DNA from 3 places in the Streptomyces sp. BRA346 genome. Region 1 is predicted to be linked to each of the others. Evidence: predicted binding sites of a transcription regulator. Region 1 holds the regulator's gene; each other region holds the start of a gene.
The links. The regulator HrcA, encoded in region 1, represses chaperone genes, less so after heat shock. The targets are predictions, from matches to a motif close to TTNGCACTCNGNNNNNCNGAGTGCNAA.
Positions count from the first base shown of each region.

Region 2: the regulator HrcA is predicted to act here: its motif matches at 2,483-2,509, upstream of LCH29_RS37965 (FmdB family zinc ribbon protein).
Region 3: the regulator HrcA is predicted to act here: its motif matches at 1,430-1,456, upstream of groL (chaperonin GroEL).

Region 1 is NZ_JAIWIH010000038.1:173,237-177,239, forward strand. Features, by position in the region: gene hemW (radical SAM family heme chaperone HemW) at 1-253, shown strand, start outside; gene LCH29_RS35015 (DUF3097 domain-containing protein) at 250-1,080, opposite strand; gene LCH29_RS35020 (MBL fold metallo-hydrolase) at 1,111-1,833, opposite strand; gene hrcA (heat-inducible transcriptional repressor HrcA) at 2,009-3,025, shown strand; gene dnaJ (molecular chaperone DnaJ) at 3,026-4,003, shown strand, end outside.
Region 2 is NZ_JAIWIH010000046.1:34,673-38,675, forward strand. Features, by position in the region: gene mscL (large conductance mechanosensitive channel protein MscL) at 1-264, opposite strand, end outside; gene LCH29_RS37955 (RcpC/CpaB family pilus assembly protein) at 358-969, opposite strand; gene LCH29_RS37960 (S-methyl-5'-thioadenosine phosphorylase) at 1,145-1,993, opposite strand; gene LCH29_RS37965 (FmdB family zinc ribbon protein) at 2,092-2,472, opposite strand; gene LCH29_RS37970 (potassium/proton antiporter) at 2,583-4,003, opposite strand, start outside.
Region 3 is NZ_JAIWIH010000030.1:19,768-23,770, reverse strand. Features, by position in the region: gene thrC (threonine synthase) at 1-399, shown strand, start outside; gene LCH29_RS30685 (MoaD/ThiS family protein) at 396-674, shown strand; gene LCH29_RS30680 (cold-shock protein) at 1,105-1,311, shown strand; gene groL (chaperonin GroEL) at 1,619-3,244, shown strand; gene murQ (N-acetylmuramic acid 6-phosphate etherase) at 3,349-4,003, opposite strand, start outside.

The DNA of each region.
Region 1 (4,003 bases):
CGAGGGCCGCTCCCCGGGCGCCGGGCGGGAGCTGCTGTCCGACGAGGAGCGCCGGGTGGAGCGGATCCTGCTGGAGCTGCGGCTGTCCGAGGGGTGCCCGCTGGAACTGCTGCGCCCGGCCGGGGCGGCGGCCGCGGCACGGGCGCTGGAGGACGGCCTGCTGGAGCCGGAGCCCTACGGCCAGGGCCGGGCCGTGCTCACCCTCAAGGGCCGCCTGCTGGCCGACGCGGTGGTGCGGGACCTGGTCGACTAGTCGGCCGGGGGCGCCGTGACGAAATCGATCAGTTCCTCCACCCGCCCCAGCAGCTCCGGCCGCAGGTCCTTGTAGGAGCGGACCGCGGACAGGATCCGCTGCCACGCCGCGCCCGTGTTCTCCGGCCAGCCCAGGGCGCGGCACACGCCCGTCTTCCAGTCCTGGCCGCGCGGCACCGCCGGCCAGGCCGGAATGCCGAGCGAGGACGGCTTCACGGCCTCCCACACGTCGATGAAGGGGTGCCCGACGACCAGGACGCTCTCGTCGGTGATCTGCTCGGCGATACGGGACTCCTTGGACCCGGCCACCAGGTGGTCCACCAGCACGCCGAGCCGGGCGTCCGGGCCGGGCGAGAAGTCGCGCACGATGGCGGGCAGGTCGTCGACGCCCGCCAGGTACTCCACGACGACACCCTCGATGCGCAGGTCGTCGCCCCAGACCCGCTCCACCAGCTCCGCGTCGTGGCGGCCCTCCACGTAGATGCGCCCGGCGCGGGCGACCCGTGCGCGGGCACCGGGGACGGCGAGCGAGCCGGAGGCCGTGCGCTGCGGCGCGCCGGGGGCCGCCGCGCGCGGGCGTACGAGGGTCACGACGCGGCCCTCCAGGAGGAAGCCGCGCGGCTCCATGGGGAAGACCCGGTGCTTGCCGAAGCGGTCCTCCAGGGTGACCGTCGGCCCCTGCGCGGTCTTCTCGCAGCGGATCACGGCACCACAGAACCCCGTGGTGACCTCCTCGACCACCAGGTCCGGGTCCGCGGGGACCTCGGGGGCGGGCTGCTGCCGCTTCCAGGGCGGGGTCAGATCCGAGTCGTACTGTCGGCTGCGCATCCGGATGACGATAGCGCGGCGGGTCAACGGTCAGCGGGACACGCCGAAGCGCGCGGCCAGTTCGTCGCGTTGGTCACGTACGAAGGCCGCGTCCACGACCGACCCGTGCCCTGGCACGTACCGCGCGTCCTCGCCGCCGAGGGCGATCAGCCGGTCGAGGGCGGCGGGCCAGTGGGCGGGGATCGCGTCGGGCCCGGCCTGCGGCGTGCCCGACTCCTCGACCAGATCGCCGCAGAAGACCACCTCCGGCCCTCCCGGGACCAGAACGGCCAGGTCATGGGCGGTGTGCCCGGGGCCCACGTTCGCCAGCAGCACGGACCGGCCGCCCAGGTCGAGGGTGACCTCCCCGGAGACCGCGTGATGCGGCGGTACGAGGTGATCGACGGCCTCGGCGGCGGCGTCGGGGGCCACCCCGTGCCGTACCGCGTCCTCGCGCAGCGCGTCCCGGTCGCGGCGCAGCACCCCCTCCAGGCCGGTGGCCCCGTACACCGCGCAGCCCGCGAAGGCGGCCGTGCCCAGGACATGGTCGAAGTGCGGATGGGTGAGCGCGATCCGGGTCGGCCTGCGGCCGGTCAGCCGGGTGATCTCGGCCCGCAGCGCCGCGCCCTCGCGCAGCGACGAGCCGGTGTCCACCACGAGGACGTCCGTAGCACCGACGACCACACCGACCGTGCAGTCCCAGTCCGGCAGCCGGCGGCGGGCGACATCGGGCGCGAGCTGTTCCCACCCGGCCTCTTCCCAACACGTCTTCATACCGAGACGCTAGCTCCAACAGCGATAGCGTGACGTGTGGCCGGGCACCGGCGGGGGGCGGCTCTTGCCGTGGCCACCGCACCCCGCCGTACACTGGCTGAGGGGTTCTGGCACTCGTGACCATTGAGTGCCAGAGGGACGACCTGATGACACGGCTGGACTGGAGGTGCGCGGGGTGCTCAGCGAACGCAGACTCGAAGTGCTGCGTGCCATTGTCCAGGACTACGTGGGCACCGAGGAGCCGGTCGGCTCCAAGGCGCTCACCGAGCGGCACCGGCTGGGGGTCTCCCCGGCCACGGTGCGCAACGACATGGCGGCGCTGGAGGACGAGGGCTTCATCGCCCAGCCGCACACCAGCGCCGGGCGCATCCCCACGGACAAGGGCTACCGGCTCTTCGTGGACAGGCTGGCGGGAGTGAAGCCGCTGTCCGCTCCGGAGCGGCGCGCCATCCAGAACTTCCTCGACAGCGCCGTCGACCTCGACGACGTGGTGGGGCGCACCGTCCGGCTGCTGGCGCAGCTGACCCGGCAGGTCGCGGTGGTGCAGTATCCGTCGCTGACCCGTTCGACGGTGCGGCACGTGGAGCTGCTGCCGCTGGCCGTGGCCCGGGTGATGCTGGTGCTGATCACCGACACCGGGCGGGTCGAGCAGCGCATGGTGGACTGCCCGGCTCCGATCAGCGACGACTCGCTGGCGGACCTGCGGGCCCGGCTCAACAGCCGGGTCGTGGGGCGGCGGTTCGCGGATGTGCCGCAATTGGTGCAGGATCTTCCGGAGTCCTTCGAGCAGGAGGACCGGGGGACGGTCTCGACCGTGCTGGCGACGTTGCTCGAAACGCTTGTCGAGGAGACCGAAGAGCGGCTGATGATCGGCGGCACCGCGAACCTCACGCGTTTCGTGCATGATTTCCCCCTGACGATCCGGCCCGTGCTGGAGGCACTTGAGGAGCAGGTCGTCCTCCTCAAGCTGCTCGGCGAGGCCAAAGACTCGGGTATGACCGTGCGCATCGGGCATGAGAATGCTCACGAGGGGCTGAATTCAACCTCGGTCGTCGCGGTCGGCTACGGTTCGGGCGACGAAGCCGTCGCCAAACTCGGCGTGGTCGGACCGACCCGCATGGACTACCCCGGAACGATGGGAGCGGTACGCGCAGTGGCACGTTACGTCGGACAGATCCTGGCGGAGTCGTAAGTGGCGACGGACTACTACGCAGTCCTGGGCGTGCAGCGCGATGCCTCGCAGGACGAGATCAAGAAGGCATTCCGCCGGCTCGCACGCGAGCTGCACCCGGACGTGAACCCGGATCCGAAGACCCAGGAGCGGTTCAAGGAGATCAACGCCGCTTACGAGGTGTTGTCGGACCCGCAGAAGAAGCAGGTCTACGACCTGGGCGGGGACCCGTCGGGTTCGGCCGCGGGCGGCGGCGCCGGTGGCTTCGGCGCGGGCTTCGGCAACTTCTCCGACATCATGGACGCCTTCTTCGGCACCGCCTCGCAGCGCGGACCTCGGTCCCGGACGCGGCGCGGCCAGGACGCCATGATCCGCCTCGACGTGGAGCTGAACGAGGCCGCGTTCGGCACCACCAAGGACATCCAGGTCGACACCGCGGTGGTGTGCACGACCTGTAGCGGTGAGGGCGCGGCGCCGGGCACCTCGGCGCAGACGTGTGACATGTGCCGCGGCCGCGGTGAGGTCTCGCAGGTGACGCGGTCCTTCCTGGGCCAGGTCATGACCTCGCGGCCGTGCCCGCAGTGCCAGGGCTTCGGCACCGTGGTGCCGACCCCGTGCCCGGAGTGCGCGGGCGACGGGCGGATCCGCTCGCGGCGCACGCTGACGGTGAAGATCCCGGCCGGTGTGGACAACGGCACCCGCATCCAGCTCGCGGGCGAGGGCGAGGTCGGCCCGGGCGGCGGCCCGGCGGGCGACCTGTACGTGGAGATCCACGAGGTCCCGCACCCCGTCTTCCAGCGGCGCGGCGACGACATGCACTGCACGGTGACGATCCCGATGACCGCGGCGGCCCTCGGCACCAAGGTGCCGCTGGAGACGCTGGACGGCCTGGAGGAGATCGACATCCGGCCCGGCACCCAGTCCGGCCAGTCGGTGCCGCTGCACCAGCGCGGCGTCACCCATCTGCGCGGCGGCGGCCGGGGCGATCTGATCGTCCAC
Region 2 (4,003 bases), on a different contig from region 1:
GATGCCCTTCACCACCTCGCCCGCCGCGTTCGTCTCGCAGGGCGCCTTGAAGCAGGAGCGGTACTTCTCCAGGTCCTTCGTTCCGAAGGCGCCCACTATGGGATTGATCAGGCCCTTCACCACCGAGTTCACGACGGAAGTGAAGGCGGCTCCGATGACGACCGCGACCGCGAGGTCGATCACATTGCCGCGCATCAGGAAGGCTTTGAAGCCCTCCCAGACGCTCTCCTTCTCCTGCGTCTCGGTGCTCTTCTCTGCGCTCAACCCACTGCCTTTCTCTCGCCGCGACGGTGCTGGAGCGGACGGTTCCGCAACCTACACCGGCGCCGAGCAGGCTCAAGAGGTGAGGCACGGGTGTCAGGAGCGGCACAGTGCCACCGCCAGACGTGAGGTGGCCTCGGCCCCGGCCAGGGCGGCGGCGGCCATGCGCGGCACCGTGAGCACCACCAGCGCCCCGCCGTCCGCCGGACCGCCGTCCCGGAGACCGGGCACGGAGGCCACCCGGACCCCGCGGGCGACCACCCGCGCCGGGGCATCGGACCCGCGCTGCCGGACGGTGTCGGGCGCGGGCGTGGCCAGCACGTCCACCCGGTCGCCGGGGTGCAGCAGCCGCACCGCCGCCGCGTCGGCGATCCGGACCGGCGCGGACACCACGGCGGGGCGCGGCGGCTCGTACCGGCCGCCGGCCGCGGTGGCGGGGGAGGGGTCCGGGCGCGAGGATCCCTGACCGGACGGTGCCGCGGCCGCGAGCGCGGCGGCCGTCAGCGCCAGCCCGGCCGCCATCGAGCGCCGCCGTCGCCGCACGGACCGCCGCAGCCGGTAGCGGCCGTCGCGCGCCACCCGCACCGGACCGAAGCGCGGCACCGCGCGGGCCGGGGGAGTGGCGCGGGTCGTCGGAGCAGACGCGGGGGACGGGGACGCGGGGAACGGGGACGCGGGGGACGGGGACGCGGGAAAGGGACGGGACATGGCACAACACCGCCTGCCGTGAGGAGCCGGGAGCTTTCTGGCCCCTTCACCATGCCCGGCCTCGCCCGATCCCGCCGGGGCCTGTGGACGGCCGCCGCCTTGTGGACAACTCGGTCCCCCACACGCGTGCGCAGGCGTCCCAGCGCGCCCCCATCAACCCCCACCAGCCCGCCCGCTACGGCAGCTCGATCCCCAGCTCCCAGCCGTCGTGCCCGTGCGCACACAGACAGTCCCGGTCGGCGTTGCCCGGAAGGCCGCTCACCGCGTCGAAGAGCACCTCGCGCAGCCGCCCGACGTTCTCGCCGAACACCTTCAGCACCTCGGCGTGCGAGACGCCCTCACCCGTCTCCACCCCCGCGTCCAGGTCGGTGACCAGCGTCAACGACGTGTAGCACAGCTCCAGTTCACGGGCGAGCACCGCTTCCGGATGCCCGGTCATCCCGACCACCGACCAGCCCTGCGCGGCATGCCAGCGCGATTCCGCCCGGGTGGAGAAGCGGGGCCCTTCGACCACGCACATCGTCCCGCCGTCCACCGGCTCCCAGCCGCGTCCGCGTGCCGCCGTCACCGCGGCCTGCCGCCCCACCGGGCAGTACGGGTCGGCGAAGGTCGTGTGCACCACGTTCGGCACCCGCCCGTCCGGGAGCGGCTCACCGTCGAAATAGGTCTGCGTACGTCCCTTGGTGCGGTCCACCAGCTGGTCCGGCACCAGCAGCGTCCCCGGGCCGTACTCCGGCCGCAGTCCGCCCACCGCGCACGGTCCGAACACCTGCCGCACCCCGACCGAGCGCAGGGCCCACAGGTTGGCGCGGTAGTTGATCCGGTGCGGCGGCAGATGGTGCTTGCGGCCGTGCCGGGGCAGGAAGGCGACCCGCCGTCCCGCGATGTCGCCGAGGAAGACCGAATCGCTCGGCGCGCCATAGGGAGTCTCCACGGTGATCTCGGTCACATCGTCGAGGAAGGCGTAGAACCCCGACCCTCCGATGACCCCTATGTCTGCTGGTGTGCTGCTCGTCTCAGCCATGTGATCACCCTAGCCAGCCGAGCCCGGCAGTGCCCGGACGCACGGCACCCCCGCGGCTTCCCGGGAGGGGGTGGCGGGGGTGCGCGGTGCGTGCGAGGTCAGGCGGCCGAGCTGGTGCTGCTCGACGAGGTGCTCGACGAAGAAGACGTCGTCGAGGGGGACGACGAGGACGTCGAAGACGAGGGCGACCCCGAGGAGGTGTCCGAGGAGGAGGACGAAGACGACGAGCCCTTGTCCGACGACGAGCCGGTGTCGCTCTTCGACGCGGACTTCGCTGAGCCGCCGCTCGAGCTGCTGGACGAGGAGCGGCTGTCGTTCCGGTAGAAGCCGGAGCCCTTGAAGACGATGCCGACCGCGGAGAACACCTTCTTCAGGCGTCCCTGGCACTGGGGGCATTCGGTGAGCGCGTCGTCGGTGAACTTTTGCACCGCCTCGAGGCCCTCGCCGCACTCGGTGCACTGGTACTGGTAGGTCGGCACGTGCTTCCTCCTGGCACTCTCACTCGTTGAGTGCTAACGACGCTCCATAGTGCAGTATTCCGGCCCGCCAGTCCACTGCGGTACGGCACACGGTGACCTATGCCACGCCATCAGCCGCCGCCGGTGCCCAGCCAGCCCGCCAGCTTGCCGCCCCGGCCGACCGCCCGCAGCCGCTGTTCGGCCGCGTCCCGCACCGGGTCGGTGGCCACCACCAGGAGTTCGTCGCCGCGCCGCAGCACGGTCGAGGGCAGGGGCACGAAGCTGGAACCGTCGCGGACGACGAGGGTGACCGCGGCCCCCGGCGGCAGCCGCAGCTCGGCGACCTCCACCCCGTGCATCCGGGAGTCCTTGGGGATCGACACCGACAGCAGATGGCCGCGCAGCCGCTCCAGCGGCGCCGACTCGATGCCCAGGTCCGCGGTGCCCTCCGTCTCCTCCAGGCGCAGCCGGGTGGCGAACCAGGGCAGCGTCGGCCCCTGGATCAGGGTGTAGACGATCACCAGGACGAAGACGATGTTGAAGATCCGGCGGCTGTCGGGCACCTCGCCGACCATGGGGATGGTCGCGAGCACAATGGGCACCGCGCCGCGCAGCCCGGCCCAGGACAGCAAGGCCTTCTCCCGCCATGCCACCCGGAACGGCATCGTGCTCACCAGCACCGACACGGGCCGGGCGACGACGGTCAGCACCAAGCCGACCACGACGGCGGGCCAGATGTCGTCGGTCAGCTCGTGCGGCGTCACCAGCAGGCCGAGCAGGACGAACATGCCGATCTGGGCGAGCCAGCCGAGCCCCTCGGCGAAGCCGCGGGTGGCCGGCCAGTGCGGCAGCTTCGCGTTGCCCATGACGAGCGAGGCGAGGTAGACGGCGAGGAAGCCGGAGCCGTGTGCCAGCGCGCCGCCCGCGTAGGCGACGACCGCGATGGCCATCACCGCGATCGGGTACAGGCCTGAGGCGGGCAGGGCTACCCGGCGCAGCCCGTACGAGCCGAGCCAGCCGATCGCGAGACCGATGGCGGCGCCGATCGCCAGCTCCAGCACGATCTCGCCGATCATGAGGTACCAGGCGTCGATGGGGCCCTGGCTGGAGAAGGCGACCACCAGGATCACCACCGGGGCGTCGTTGAAGCCCGATTCGGCCTCCAGGATGCCGGTGAGCCGCTTGGGCAGCGGCACCTTGCGCAGCACGGAGAAGACCGCAGCCGCGTCCGTGGACGACACCACCGCGCCGATGATCAGCGCCTGCCGCCAGTCCAGCCCCACCCCATAGTGCGCCGCCGCCGCGGTGACCCCCACGCTCACCGCGACGCCCGCGGTCGACAGCGCGGCGGCCGTCGGCAGCGCGGGTTTTATTTCTCGCCACTTGGTGCCCAGACCGCCCTCGGCCAGGATCACCACCAGCGCGGCGTAGCCGATGACCTGCGTCAGTTCGGCGTTGTCGAAGGTGACGCCGAGCCCGTCCGTGCCCAGGGCGACGCCCATCCCGAGGTAGAGGAGCAGGGTGGGCAGCCCGCTGCGGGACGAGAGCCTTA
Region 3 (4,003 bases), on a different contig from region 1:
TCCACCGCCTTCAAGGCGGGCCACGACGTGGTACGCCCGCAGAAGCCGAACACCATCGCCAAGTCGCTGGCCATCGGCAACCCGGCGGACGGCCCGTACGTCCTCGACATCGCGCGCCGCACCGGCGGGGCGGTGGAGGACGTCACCGACGAGCAGGTGGTCGACGCGATCAAGCTGCTCGCCCGCACCGAGGGGATCTTCGCGGAGACCGCGGGCGGCGTGACCGTCGGCGTGACCAAGAAGCTGATCGAGGACGGGCTGCTCGACCCGTCCCTGACGACCGTCGTCCTCAACACCGGCGACGGCCTGAAGACCCTCGACGCGGTGGCCCCCACCACGGGTCCCTCCGCCATCATCCGCCCCACCCTTGACTCGTTCCGAGAGGCTGGCCTCGCATGAGCGTCAACGTCCGAATCCCGACCATCCTGCGTACCTACACCGGCGGCCAGGCCGAGGTCAGCGCCGAGGGCGCGACCCTCGCCGAGGTTCTGGCGGACCTGGAGAAGAACCACGCGGGCATCTCCGCGCGCGTCCTGGACGACACCGGCAAGCTGCGCCGCTTCGTGAACGTCTACGTCAACGACGACGACGTGCGGTTCGCCGAGGGCCTGGCCACGGCCACGCCGGACGGCGCCGGGGTGTCGATCATCCCCGCGGTCGCGGGTGGCTGCTGACGCCCCATCACCCCGCTCACCTCTGGAAATCGCCTCGCCCGGGAAGATCCGGACGGGGCGATTCCGTGTGTGGAATCGCGATACAGTTGCCCCGCTTCTCCATCGGGCGCGGGCTATCTGATCAAGCCCGGTGCCGGAACCGCATATGAGAACTCGTCAACTTGTGCGCAAAGTGTGTGCGCGATTTGTCGGGTTGGCGCCCTATGTCCGGTCGGGTTTGCCCGGACTTCACGGGACTTCTCCACTTTTTACCGATCGGCCGTGCCCAGAATTCTCGTCCAATTGACCTGTTGCAGAGGGCGTTGGGACGGATACATTCAGCGGCGGTCGACGCGTTCCGGCGCACACCCCCCTCGACTCGGGGGGTGAGGTCTGACCCGGGTCCGCGGAGTGCGGTCCTGCGCAAGGGCCAGCAATAGGGGAGTTAGGAATGGCTCAGGGCACCGTCAAGTGGTTCAACGCGGAGAAGGGGTACGGCTTCATCGCGGTCGACGGTGGTGCGGACGTGTTCGTCCACTACAGTGCGATCCAGATGGACGGTTACCGCACCCTCGAGGAAGGCCAGCGGGTCGAGTTCGAGATCTCGCAGGGCCAGAAGGGCCCGCAGGCGGACATGGTCCGCGTGGCCGCAGGCTGACGCGCCGAACGCGACGCAGCTGACTGAAGTAGCCGGAGGGCCCGCATCCCGCGAGGGGGCGGGCCCTCTGGCATGTCCGCGGGGGCTCTCGCCCGCCTCTCTTGACGCCCGTCGGGCGCTTGCACTCTCATGGGGCGAGTGCTAATTATTGCGTTAGCACTCTGAAGGTGAGAGTGACAGAAGGATCGGGTCGGTGAGGCTCGCCGATGCCGCGCGGGGCAAGGAACCGCACGGCAGGCAGGCCGTCCGTCGCGGGCGCCAGGCGCGGTCCGGAGCAATCCACCCCGTCTTGGGAGGACCACTTCACATGGCCAAGATCATCGCGTTCGACGAGGAGGCGCGGCGCGGCCTCGAGCGCGGGATGAACCAGCTCGCCGACGCCGTCAAGGTCACCCTCGGCCCCAAGGGCCGTAACGTCGTCCTCGAGAAGAAGTGGGGCGCCCCCACGATCACCAACGATGGTGTGTCCATCGCCAAGGAGATCGAACTCGAGGACGCGTACGAGAAGATCGGCGCCGAGCTGGTCAAGGAGGTCGCGAAGAAGACGGACGACGTCGCCGGTGACGGCACGACGACCGCGACCGTCCTCGCCCAGGCGCTGGTCAAGGAGGGCCTGCGGAACGTTGCCGCGGGCGCCAACCCGATGGCCCTCAAGCGCGGCATCGAGAAGGCCGTCGAGGCCGTCTCCGCCCAGCTGCTCGAGCAGGCCAAGGACGTGGAGACCAAGGAGCAGATCGCCTCCACCGCCTCCATCTCCGCCGCCGACACCCAGATCGGCGAGCTGATCGCCGAGGCCATGGACAAGGTCGGCAAGGAAGGCGTCATCACCGTCGAGGAGTCGCAGACCTTCGGGCTCGAGCTCGAGCTCACCGAGGGCATGCGCTTCGACAAGGGCTACATCTCCCCGTACTTCGCGACGGACATGGAGCGTATGGAGGCGTCGCTCGACGACCCCTACATCCTGATCGTCAACTCGAAGATCACCAGCGTGAAGGACCTCCTCCCGCTGCTCGAGAAGGTCATGCAGTCCGGCAAGCCGCTGCTGATCATCGCCGAGGACATCGAGGGCGAGGCGCTGGCGACCCTGGTCGTCAACAAGATCCGTGGCACCTTCAAGTCCGTCGCCGTCAAGGCCCCGGGCTTCGGTGACCGCCGCAAGGCCATGCTCGGCGACATCGCCATCCTCACCGGTGGCACCGTCATCTCCGAGGAGGTCGGCCTCAAGCTGGAGAACGCAGGGCTGGACCTGCTCGGCCGCGCCCGCAAGGTCACGGTCACCAAGGACGAGACCACGATCGTGGACGGCGCCGGCGACACCGACCAGGTGCAGGGCCGCGTCAACCAGATCCGCGCCGAGATCGAGAACTCGGACTCGGACTACGACCGCGAGAAGCTCCAGGAGCGCCTGGCGAAGCTGGCCGGCGGCGTGGCCGTCATCAAGGCCGGTGCCGCGACCGAGGTCGAGCTGAAGGAGCGCAAGCACCGCATCGAGGACGCGGTGCGCAACGCCAAGGCCGCCGTCGAGGAGGGCATCGTCGCCGGTGGTGGCGTGGCCCTGCTCCAGACCGTCTCGGTGTTCGAGAAGCTGGAGCTCGAGGGCGACGAGGCCACTGGTGCCCAGGCCGTGCGCCTGGCCCTGGAGGCCCCGCTGAAGCAGATCGCCGTCAACGCCGGCCTCGAGGGCGGCGTCGTGGTGGAGAAGGTGCGCAACCTGACCCCGGGCCACGGCCTCAACGCCGCGACCGGTGAGTACATCGACCTCATCGCCGAGGGCATCATCGACCCGGCCAAGGTCACGCGCTCCGCGCTCCAGAACGCCGCGTCGATCGCCGCGCTGTTCCTCACCACCGAGGCCGTCATCGCCGACAAGCCCGAGAAGGCCGCTCCGGCGGGCGCCCCGGGCGGCATGCCGGGCGGTGACATGGACTTCTGATCGGCTTCGGCGCCCCGCGCGCCGGTCGGTCACACCGTCCACTGACGACGGCGGGGCGGCACCCTCTCTCCCAGGGGTGCCGCTCCGCCGCCGTGTTTTCGGGGCTATGCCCCGGCCGCTTCGAGGGCGGCCCGCAGATGGCCGTTCGCCTCGCCGAGCAGCTTCTCGGCGGTGGGCGCGTCCACGCCGCCGAGGATCGTGAGGATGGCGTTCTTGGCCTCCCAGTCGGTGGCCGTCAGCGCGCTCTCGATCTCCTCGTCCGTGGCGCCGGTCGCCAGAGAAACGATCCGGCGCGTGCGCGCCCGCAACTTCTCGTTCGAGGCGCGCACATCCACCATCAGATTCCCGAAGGTCTTGCCCAGCCGGATCATGGTGATGGTCGAGAACATGTTGAGCACGAGCTTCTGCGCCGTACCCGCCTTGAGCCGGGTGGAGCCGGTGAGCAGCTCCGGTCCGACGACGACCTCGATGCCGTGGTCGGCGGCCGCCGCGAGCGCCGAGCCCGCGTTGCACGACAGCCCGACGGTGAGCGCCCCCCGGCGGCGGGCGTGCTCGACGGCGCCCACGGCGTACGGGGTGCGGCCGGAGGCCGAGACGCCCACGACCGTGTCCCGCGGGCCGACCCCGATCCGGTCGAGGTCCTCGGCGGCCAGCTCCGCGCTGTCCTCCGCGCCCTCCACGGACGACACCACGGCCGTCTCCCCGCCCGCGATCAGGCCGACCACCCGGTCCGGCCGGGCGTTGAAGGTGGGCGGGCAC